One region of the Natronincola ferrireducens genome, then DNA from elsewhere that is predicted to be linked to it. Evidence: riboswitches for the same ligand, from Rfam matches in the RefSeq annotation. Region 1 holds a riboswitch; the other holds the start of a gene.

What was found. A riboswitch is a leader RNA that binds a small molecule or an ion and turns the genes downstream of it on or off. The one in region 1 is predicted to bind molybdenum cofactor.
Region 2: it holds a riboswitch for molybdenum cofactor, as region 1 does, so the genes downstream of both, BLS22_RS04395 (RnfABCDGE type electron transport complex subunit G) here and BLS22_RS05000 (molybdopterin molybdotransferase MoeA) in region 1, are expected to answer to the same signal.

Annotation. Positions count from the first base shown of each region.
Region 1 is NZ_FNFP01000001.1:1,082,532-1,088,155, forward strand. Features, by position in the region: gene BLS22_RS04985 (ATP-dependent metallopeptidase FtsH/Yme1/Tma family protein) at 1-1,703, shown strand, start outside; gene BLS22_RS04990 (2Fe-2S iron-sulfur cluster-binding protein) at 1,790-2,068, shown strand; RNA gene ssrS (6S RNA) at 2,230-2,407, shown strand; molybdenum cofactor riboswitch at 2,548-2,668, shown strand; gene BLS22_RS05000 (molybdopterin molybdotransferase MoeA) at 2,741-3,967, shown strand; gene BLS22_RS05005 (molybdopterin biosynthesis protein) at 3,985-5,624, shown strand, end outside.
Region 2 is NZ_FNFP01000001.1:964,205-969,828, reverse strand. Features, by position in the region: gene BLS22_RS04405 (ECF transporter S component) at 1-360, opposite strand, end outside; gene BLS22_RS04400 (molybdopterin-dependent oxidoreductase) at 422-1,528, opposite strand; gene BLS22_RS04395 (RnfABCDGE type electron transport complex subunit G) at 1,525-2,028, opposite strand; molybdenum cofactor riboswitch at 2,276-2,397, opposite strand; gene BLS22_RS04390 (ion transporter) at 2,770-3,597, opposite strand; gene BLS22_RS15035 (hypothetical protein) at 4,464-4,601, shown strand; gene BLS22_RS15480 (hypothetical protein) at 4,713-4,841, shown strand; gene BLS22_RS04380 (anaerobic ribonucleoside-triphosphate reductase activating protein) at 5,142-5,624, opposite strand, start outside.

The DNA of each region.
Region 1 (5,624 bases):
TATCAGTAGGTATTTATAGACAATATTTTTCTGGTGAAATACCATTAGAAATACCTTATGGTGAATTTTTAGAGAAAGTAAAAGAAAATCAAGTACGAACTGTATATTTATCCGATAGCCCTAAGTTAAAGGGTGAATTGCAAGATGGAAAAGCTTTTATAACCGATCATCCTAGAACAGATGATTTGAAGGAATTTCTTTTAGTACAAAACATAATAGTTGAAGAAGTAGGGCAACAGCATTCTATGGGTCAAATTATTACCTTTGTTGTTTTGGTAGGGGTATTTGCAGCTATAGCTTTTATTCTGCCTAAACAAAGCTCTAAGCAAGCTTCAAAGGAATATGATAAAATGTCTTCTGTAGAATTTTCAACTCAAAAAGAATCAGCCATTACTTTTAGTAATATTGCTGGAAACGAAGAAGCCAAAGAAAATATGATGGAATTAGTGGATTTTTTAAAAAATCCTAAGAAGTATGAACGATATGGAGCTAGGATGCCCAAAGGGGTTATTTTATATGGCCCTCCAGGCACAGGAAAAACCTTAATGGCAAAGGCCTTAGCCAGTGAAGCAGGTGTAGATTTTTTAGCGGTTTCTGGTTCTGATTTCGTACAGGTATATGCAGGCTTAGGTGCTGGTAGAATTAGAAATCTGTTCAAAAAGGCCAGTGAAAAAGGAAAGTGTGTAATATTCATTGATGAGATAGATGCAATAGGGAAAAAACGGGATCGTGGAGGTCTAGGTGGTAGTGATGAGTCCGACAGAACTTTAAATGCATTACTAACAGAGATGTCAGGCTTTAAAGGTAGTGAAGGAATTATCGTTATGGCAGCCACCAATAGATTAGATATTTTGGATGAAGCTCTGTTGAGGCCGGGACGTTTTGATAGACAAATAGAGATAGGCTTACCCGACTTAAAGGCACGACAGGATATTTTAGCCCTATATACAAGAAACAGACCTATAGACAATACCATTAGCATTGAAAAAATAGCTCAACAAACTGTATATTTTAGTGGCGCTAAGCTAGAGAATTTAATGAATGAAGCAGCTATTTATGCAGCTAGGGAAAATGCATCCTTTATTGCAGAAAAGCATATTGATAGAGCATTTTATACAGTTATTGCTGGAGAAGAGAAAAAAAATAGAGGAAACATAAAAGAAATAGACAGAAAAATTACTGCATATCATGAAGCTGGACATACTGTAGCTACTAAGCTATTATGCCCTGAAAATAAGGTGACAAAGGTTACTATTATTCCCAGCACAAAAGGTGCTGGAGGTTTCAGTATGAATGTTCCTCCCGACAGTATGTATCATAGAAAAGTAGATATGTTTAATAATATTAAAATCGCTCTTGCTGGTAGAGTAGTGGAAGAATTTGTTTTTGGTGGAGATAATATAACCACTGGAGCAAGTAATGATATACAAAAAGCTACTGAAATAATTGTTTCTATGGTAAAGCAATTTGGTATGAGTGAAGAGGTAGGGATGATCAACTATGATATTTTGCTAGGAGGATCTGGAGGGATAGATCAGAGACTAGCAGAAATATGCAACAACGAAATGAAAAGACTATATAATGAGACAAAAGAACTAATAAAAGAAAATATCCAATTGGTTTCTGCTATTGCAAAAGGTCTGTTGGATAGGGAAACCCTAAAAGAAGATGAAATTGATATGATTATTAAGGAGGCAGCTTAGGCTGCCTTTTGCATGAAAAAAATTTTCAAAGTATATAATAACACCTATAGCCCAATAAAAATGATAAATGAGGTGTATTATAAAAAATGATAGTTAAAATACATTTTAAAAAATCTAATAAAACTATAGAAGTTTTTCCAGGGAATACACTACTAAGTGTTGCTAGAGACCATCATATTTTTATTCCATCCCCCTGTGGTGGCAATGCAAGATGTGGGGGATGTAGGATAAGGGTATTACAGGGTAAGGACTTAGAGGACATCAGTGCTGAAGAATATTTGAAGCTAAGTGATGAGCAGATAGAGAAGGGATTTAGACTAGCTTGCTCTTATGTTATAAAAGAAGATATTGAGGTGGATATATAGAAGAAAGAAAAATAGTAGAGAAGTCAAGTGACGTGGACAGTAAAAAAAGAAAGAAATTTAAAACGAATAGAGGGAAATTACGTAATAGTAATGGATAATGAAGAATTTTGGTAAAAAGTACATTTTAAATCCAACTTATTTTATTATATAATAACCTTAAAGACAGTCGAGGATGCCCGTGACGACTAGCAAAATTCAACCGACAAATAACATCCGGGAGAACATATTTTTATTCCTATGGAATGCCCCTAAGGGGACTTCAGAAGAATAAAATTTGTCACCCACCTTTAGTGCGTGGCGGGTGTGAATTTTGCTAGTTGACGACATCTTGGATCAAAGTTCCTCCTAAGATTTTCTTAGGGGGTTTTATTTTTTCTGCAAAAGAATAAAAACTATTTTTCAAAGCATAAATTTCTATTTTTTCTAAAAACTTGAACAATTAGTAAAAATATGTTAACATTAAAAAAATTACATAAAAATAGGTGTCAAATTTTCGAGTGAAATAATCTAAGGCTAGTAAAAGCTAAGATTTTTTACCCTTGGGTAAATAAAGAAATTTATTTGCCTCCCACTTTGGAAAGGAAATTTGTGTTAATAAATAAGCCGATCCTTGTGGATTGGCTATTGTTTTTTCATGAAAGAATATGAATTTCAAGTAAAGGGGAAGAGGCCATGGAACTATTAAATACAGTAACGATGGAAAAAGCACGGAATAGGCTTGAGGAAGTTTTTAAAGACTTAACATTAGCAGGGGAAGAAATTCCAATATTACAAGCTCTAGGTCGAATTGTTTACGAAGATATAAAAGCTCCAATAAATGTTCCAGACTTTAATAGATCCACCGTTGATGGCTATGCAGTTATTGCAAAGGACACCTTTGGTGCCAGTGAATCCCTACCAAGCTTTTTGCAAAAATCTGGAGAAGTAGAAATGGGAAAACCAACAGAAATTTCTATTCAATCTGGTGAATGTTGTTATGTTCCTACAGGGGGTATGCTCCCTAAAAATAGTGATGCCGTTGTCATGGTGGAATATACAGAGGAGATGGATGATGATACGATTTTTATCCAAACGGCGGTTGCCCCTAAGGACAATGTTTTAGAAGTGGGGGAGGATATTACCAAAGAACAAGTAATTCTAAAAAAAGGTCATAAACTGAGACCCCAGGATATCGGTGTATTAGCAGGCATGGGGTTTACAAAGATAAAGGTTTTTAGAAAGCTTAAAATAAGCATTCTATCAACTGGCGATGAAATTGTTTCACCAGAGGAAGAAACAAAACCCGGGCAAATTAAGGATATGAACACCTATAGTTTAGCGACAGCTGCTATCCAGAGTGGGTGTGAAGTAGTGGCCTTAGATGTAGTAAAAGACGACTTACAGGTCTTAGAGGATCAACTGAAGGCTTTTCTAGAGATTAGTGATATCATATTGGTATCTGGAGGAAGCTCCATGGGAACCAAGGATGTTACAAAGGATGCTATAAATGCTATAGGAGAACCGGGAGTATTTATTCATGGCATTGCTGTAAAACCTGGAAAACCAACTATTGTGGGGAAGATAAACAACAAAGCAGTTTTTGGTCTACCGGGACAACCGGTGTCGGCATTGGTGGTTTATCAAATCCTAGTAAACCATTTAGTTAAGGTGCTTTATAGTGATGAAAGTTCCATACCCTATCTTTTGGGAGAATTAACGGTAAATATAGCCTCAGCTCCCGGGAGAGAACACTATGTAATGGTGAAGATTGCCCAGGAAAAACAAAAGACAAAGGTTTATCCTATTCATGGAAAATCTGGGATGTTAACAATGATGACTAATTCGATAGGCTATGTGAAAATTGATACAAATCAAGAGGGACTAACAAAAGGACAAGAGGTGGAGGTTTATCTATTTTAAAAAAGCGGGGTGTTTATATGGGAAAAGACACAAGAAATATATATTTAACCAATATTCCTTTGCAGGAGGCACAAAATCAATATTTCTCAAGCTTTGACATAGAAGAATTTTTTAGAAAAACTGAAAAGGTAAAGGTCATAGATGCCTTAGATAGGATAACCTCAGCCCCAGTTTTTGCTGAAAAATCTTCCCCAAGCTATAATGCTGCTGCCATGGATGGTATTGCTGTTATAGCAGAAAAAACCTATGGTGCTACGGAAAGTAATCCTATTCAGTTAAAGTTAGATAAGGATTATATTTTTATTAATACAGGTGGATGTATTAAAGAGCCCTACGATGCTGTCATTATGATTGAAGATGTTGTAGAAATAGATGATGAAAAGGTTGAAATATATAGGGGTGCCAAGCCATGGCAACATGTAAGACCTATTGGGGAGGATATTGTAGAGGGAGAAATGATTATTTCCACTAACCATAAAATTAGACCCATGGATATCGGAGGACTTTTAGCGGGCAAAATTCAAGAGGTTGAAGTCTATCAACAGCCTAAGGTAGGAATTATACCAACAGGATCGGAAATCATTGAGGTCTCCCAACCTCTAGAGGTTGGAAAAATTGTAGAATCTAACTCTCGAATGTTTGCCGGAATGATTCAGCACTATGGAGGCTTGCCCAATAGATATCCCATTGTGAAGGATGATTACAATCTTATTAGAGAAGCCATCTGTAAAGCTGTGGAAGAAAATGATGTTATTATTATTAATGCTGGGTCTTCAGCTGGCTCAAAGGATTATACAGTAAACATACTAAGAGAAATTGGAGATGTAGTTATCCACGGGGTAGCTACTAAACCAGGAAAACCAGTTATTTTAGCTACTGTAAAAGGAAAGCCAGTAATAGGCATTCCAGGATATCCTGTATCTGCTTACTTTGTTTTTGAATTTTTCTTAAAGCCCCTCATCTTTCAATACAATCGACAAGTTCTTCCAGAGGGACAAAAAATAAAAGCTCATTTAACCAGAAGGGTTGTATCTTCTCTAAAACATGAAGAATATATTCGATTGAAGCTAGGTAAAGTTGGAGAGAAAATGACAGCTACACCATTAGAACGGGGTGCTGGAGTTACTATGTCTTTGGTAAAGGCGGATGGTATTTTGGTTATTCCTCAGCAAAGTGAAGGATATGAGGCAGGAAAAGAAATAGAAGTCACTTTATTGAAGTCCTCAGAAGAAATCCAAAATACAATTGTATCTATAGGAAGTCATGATATTGTTATGGATATAATAGGAAACCAGGTACATAAGGAAAATCCCCAGTTGTTTTTAGCCTCTGCCCATGTAGGTAGCATGGGGGGAATTATGGCTATGAAAAAAAAGGAATGCCATATAGCGCCTATTCATCTAATGGATGAAGTGACAGGGGAGTACAATGTATCCTATGTTAAACGTTATCTAAAGGATGAAAAAATGACTTTAATCAAATTTGCAAAAAGAAGTCAAGGCTTTATGATAGCAAAGGGAAACCCTAAAAATATTGAAGGGATACAGGATCTAATCCGGGATGATCTACAGTTTGTAAATAGACAACGGGGGGCTGGCACAAGAATTTTGTTGGATTATTCTTTAAAAGGAGCAGGGATAGAAGCATCTCAAGTCAA
Region 2 (5,624 bases), 120 kb from region 1:
ACAACAACCCCTATGCCTTGTTAATAGAAGAGCCATATCAACAGCAATTCCTGGTAATAAATAAGTGATCAAGCTTAAAATTCCGTGGGTACCAAAAACCCCTATAGAAATTACCATGATTGCTTGAACTAAGGCTATCAGGGTAGCAGTACCCCTTTTTCCCACAAGACCTACCCCTAGAACAATCCATAGCATATAAAACCCACCAGCAATCACACCCCCAGGAATATATAGGGGCCCTGTGATAATATGGGCTAAGGGAACTACCACTGGTTTAATAGCAATTCCCAGAGAAGCCATCATGGCTATTACCACCAAATCAAATACAGAAAATCTCTTTAGAAATCTTTGTTTAGCCATTTATCTCCCCCCGATTATCCTTATACTGTTGTTAACTAAGCTCCGATGATTATTTTTTATCTTAATCCATTACCTCTATAGCTAATAACCCTTTTATGTTGAGATTTTTAGGTAGGTCTTCAAAGGAAGTCCTTAGCTCTCCCTCTTTTCCTAAATAGACAATCCCCTTCTCCAGTTCCTCTATCCCTACTTCCACACTGTATCCATCAACAGCTGTCAGCTTATAAGTCTGTCCTTCTCTTAAACCAACTTCATCAATAATGTCCTTTAGCATAATCCCCTCTTTATCTTCTAACTTTTTAACTTGAAACAACTCTTGGCCTTTGCTATAGGTAAAAAAAACGCTGTTGCCTTGAGAAAACCATAAAATGTCCTTCACGTACATTCCCTTAGGGATATCTGGTGATAAAAACATAGGTGCATCCGTACCAGTTACTTTTATGTAACCACTTTGGAAAATCTCATTTGTTTCATTTTTTTCCAATCCATCAACAGCTTTTATGTATACAGTTTTCTCTTCCTTTTCATCACCAAATTCTCTAATAAGGTCTGTAGGTCTAATGGCTTGATCTACACTATCATAATAGGTGTAATCCTCTTGAGGTAGGGTACTTATGGCAGCTTCTAAAAAAATAACAGTGTTTACAGTTGCGTCTTCTGTTTCCTCTAATACTTCGATTCTTGTTAGGTTGCGAACCCAATACATAGCCCTTTCCTGTGGAACAATTACTCTAATAGGTCTACTTTTCTGATCTAATGGCTCTCCATCTACCTCATAAGCCAGGACTATTTCCCGATGACCTACAACCTCCTTAGGAACCTCCATAGAATATCCATCACCAGCAATCAACCGAAGACCTTTTAGATCTTTTTGAGAGTGTCCTAAATCCTGTAACACATCCTCCAGTAAGCTTCCTGTTACAGCAAACCTGTTTTCAGTACCGCTGGAATTCACTGAAACTACTTCTCTTGTTATCGTTTCGTAGTTCTTTAGGCTTTCAACTGTGATCTCTATTTCCTTCTCTTCTAGACCTGCAAGCACAATTTTCTCATCGATTGTCTCTCCACCCGTAGATATTACCGCCTCTTCTTGTGAAGTAGTTGAACATCCTGACAGTGTTAACCCAATTATTAGAATAAGAAGTATTGCTATACGATGTATTTTCATCTTTTAAATTCCTCCTTTTTTATTCTTAAGTAATTTTCCATAGCATCATTTACAGCATTGATAACGGCTTCACTTGTGATGGTGGCTCCTGTAACAATAGAAATATCCTCAGGATTTTTAGCAGTAACCTTTGCTGCAACCAATTGGTACTGAGGGTCTTTTCCAATAAACCTATCTAAAAACCAATCTTCTGTTATGTATCCTCCATAACTATCTGTCTCCTGATGGTCTAAAACTTCAACCTTCAACACCCTATCCTCCTCTACGTCAACTGTTACAAGAAGTTGAATCTTCCCGTTAAATCCCTCCTTTTCTACCCACTGAAGAATTGTTTTTTCACCAAAGATTTTACCAACATAATATACCCCTTGAATATTGGTTGTTGTATGTTTATTCAAAATCCGTACTTCGTTGGTTTCCTCTATATGTGCTTGGACTTCTAAAGGAACTTTGTCTCTACTACCGATAGAGCATCCTAATATAGAGATACCAATGATCATGATTGCAATAATTTTAAAAAGTTTAATGTTCCTCCCCCCTATTTCTCTATGTGATTTTGTTTTTAACCTTCTAATTTATGTATTCATTTAATTATTTCAAATATTATGATATATATTGCTAAAATCTGTGATTTTACGCAAGTCGCTTTCACAGAGGGCCACAAAAAATGACTCCTTTACAAAAGAGTCATTTCGTTAAAAAAGACGCCCTTTTAGGCGTCTAACATCCAATACCATTCCTCTAGAATGTTTTGTATGCACGACTCCTTTCCACAATGGGAGGCATAAAGGTTTCCCTTTATACCCTACAGGCCTATCTCCCATAAAATTTCTTTATTAGGAAGAATAGACTCGGAGTATTTATAAAATTTTGATAATTGATTCATTGCTATAAGTATATATAATTGTAAAATAATTGTCAATAGTTTAACTAATTTAATAATTGTATAGATCTCTTTCTTTAAGTCCTTCTATTTTTTATAATCACCTTAAATACCCTAATGAATGTGAAGTTTTATCAATTCCCATTTTATACAATAATTAAATATTCATCTGTTTTCTAATACTTAATGACTCTACAGTTACACCAAATAAATTGATAACTTTTAAAGGTAAAGTATAGTGTGGTCAAAAAAGTGGTTATATTCCTTATACGCCTACTCAGCTAAAAAGAGCTATATAGAAAAAAATCCTGAAATCATTGAGAAGTTTACAAACGCCATCTATAATATCTACTTTATATTATGAATCAAGCAAAGTGCCACATTTAGAACAAAAACGTTCCTCCTTAGTATAGAATTTTGAATAACAATTAGGACAGTTTTTTTTCTTTCCTTGGTTTTTAGAAGTATGGGCCAGTTCATGGGAGATAATTCCAGTAGGCACAGCCAAAATTCCATATCCGATAATCATTAGCAAGCTGGAAATTAGCTTTCCTATAGGGGTCTGGGGAGAGATGTCCCCATAGCCCACGGTGGAAATCGTAACAATTGCCCAGTACATAGATATAGGAATACTGTCAAATCCGTTTTGGGGTCCTTCAATAACATACATCATTGATCCTACTACCACGATAATGAATAGTATTGTAAAAAGAAAAACGGTAATTTTAGGTCTACTAGCCTTCAATGCCCGTAACAAATGACTAGACTCTTCCATATAACGGCCCATTTTTAGTATGCTAAACAGTCTAAGGAGTCTAAGGCTCCTAACAATGACTAAAAATCGTATTTGTGGCATAAAAAAACCTAAAAACGCAGGTAAAATAGCTAGTAAGTCAATAATACCAAAGAAGCTCAACAGATAAGCACCTTTTCTTTTGACAACAAAAAGCCTTAATATGTACTCAATAGTAAAGATAATAACAAAGAACCACCCCAGTACTACTAGCCACATTCCATAAGTATTTCTAATAACTTCTACACTTTCAGCAATAATTATCATACTATTACTGAGAATTGTAATAATAAGCATGACATCAAAGGCTTTTCCTGCTGGGGTATCTGTTCCAAATATAATTTTATATAGCTTATCTTTTATCTTCTGGTCTATAAGTGACAAATGATTCACCATCCCTTGCTGAGTAGGTTTTTTAATATAAAATATTATGAATTATTGAACATATATAAAATTATACACCCGTTCTATTTATAATTCTATTATAAGTATTATCCTATACGAGATAGCTTAATTTACCTTAAGAAAAGAAATTTTTTTCTGTTGAAGACTGTCCTCTCTATGAATTAATACAGCCAAAACTAAAATCACCGATGGGATACAGTGTCCATCTCAAACAACGGCTTTTCTATCACAAATTATTAATAGAAATCAAAAGTCCTACTTGTATCTTGAATAAAAATGATGTATTACCCGGTTCTTCAATTTAAAGTTCCTTCTTTGATGTATACTAGATCCTCTTGCACTAATATTCGTTGCTTTTCATACTCAAACAGTATTATAATATGTATAGTCAGTATTAAGTCAAAGTCTCCAATTGTTAAGAGGTGGGGTAAATGAGTATTTATATGAAGCAAAAAAAAATAAAACAATTTCTCTCTCTTATGATGGCTTTTTTGCTAGTCTTTTTCTTATGCTTTAATATTGATGGATATTTTACAAATAATAAAGTTTCTTTAGATAACGTATATTTATGTCAAATCCCTGAATCAAGCACAATAATTTTTTATCATTCTGAGGAAAGTAATGATAATAACTTTATAGACATATTGAGTATGAATATATTACGTTTAATACCGATATTGTTTTTGCTTTTATCAGTAAAATCTGCTACTAATTCTTATGAATACTATAATTGGTCACGTTTGTTTTCAAAGCTTCATCAATTACTTATTCCTAGATACCATATGAGCAGTTACAAAGACTCTTATCTACAGGATTAATGGATACTGATAGATTGTAGATAAGGAGGGGTTTTCATGAAACTTGATGAAATAATGGTGTTGTTAGTTTTTATAGGTTTTTGTGTTGGTGGGTACTTTCTAATGAAGAAGGCTGACAAAGAAATTAGAAAACAAACAAGTGGTAATAGCCCAATGAACAAAGATAAACAATAAATAGGATTAAGCTTTTCTTCAAATCTTTAAGTTAAACAAAATAGCTTAGAAGGAAGTTAAAAAAATTCTACAGCCCCATTTTCCTGATACCCATCTAGACATAATCCAGTGTTGACGGAAGAAGGATTAGATAGATTACAGGATGTTATGACAGAGGCTGGCGAACTTAATCAAAGGGTAGATTATAACAAAATCGTCGTGACAAAATTTATAGAAGTAGCTATAGAAAGCACTCAGTAGCGAATCAAAACTACTCCCTTAGGGGGTAGTTTTGATTTTATGGAGAAAGAGCAATTTCGTAATTACTTTTCTCTAGCGGCATAATTAAGTAAAGGAATGCATAGAGAAAAATACTACATCTGAAGGATAACATAAAGGATAGGATAGGATGAGACTAAACCTATACCTATACAATTAATCCATAGGGGAGGTTATCCCTCTATGGATTAATTATCTCCTGTAACACTTCCATCATCATTACATATGTCCTATAGAAATATAGTTTGTCATCTTTCTTTATTCCACTGAAATTCTACATTCTTATTTATTTCTGACTTCACACAGTTCAAAATAACCTTCTAGATTTCTTTGAATCTCTTTCAAGACTTCAACATCATATGGATGAAATTGATTTCTTCCTGCTAAAACTGTATCTCCATCTTGAAAGTTTTGTAGGTAAAATCGTTTGCTTCCTTTTAAATATGTAGCCATCTCTAAAACGTCCTCTTTTGTCAATAATTCCCTACAGATGGTTGTTCTAAACTCGTAATCAATAGGAGCACTTCGAATAATATCTATACTGGACTTTATACTTTCTATATCAACCTTTGTTTGAGTAACAGATTCATATTTATGGAAGGGAGCTTTTATATCCATTGCAACATAATCTATTAACTTTTCATCAATTAGTTTTTTAAGGATTTGTGGGTTAGTCCCATTGGTATCTAGCTTTATAAAAAAGCCCTTATCCTTTACTTTCTTTATAAAATCATATAACTCCTTATATAAAGTGGGTTCTCCCCC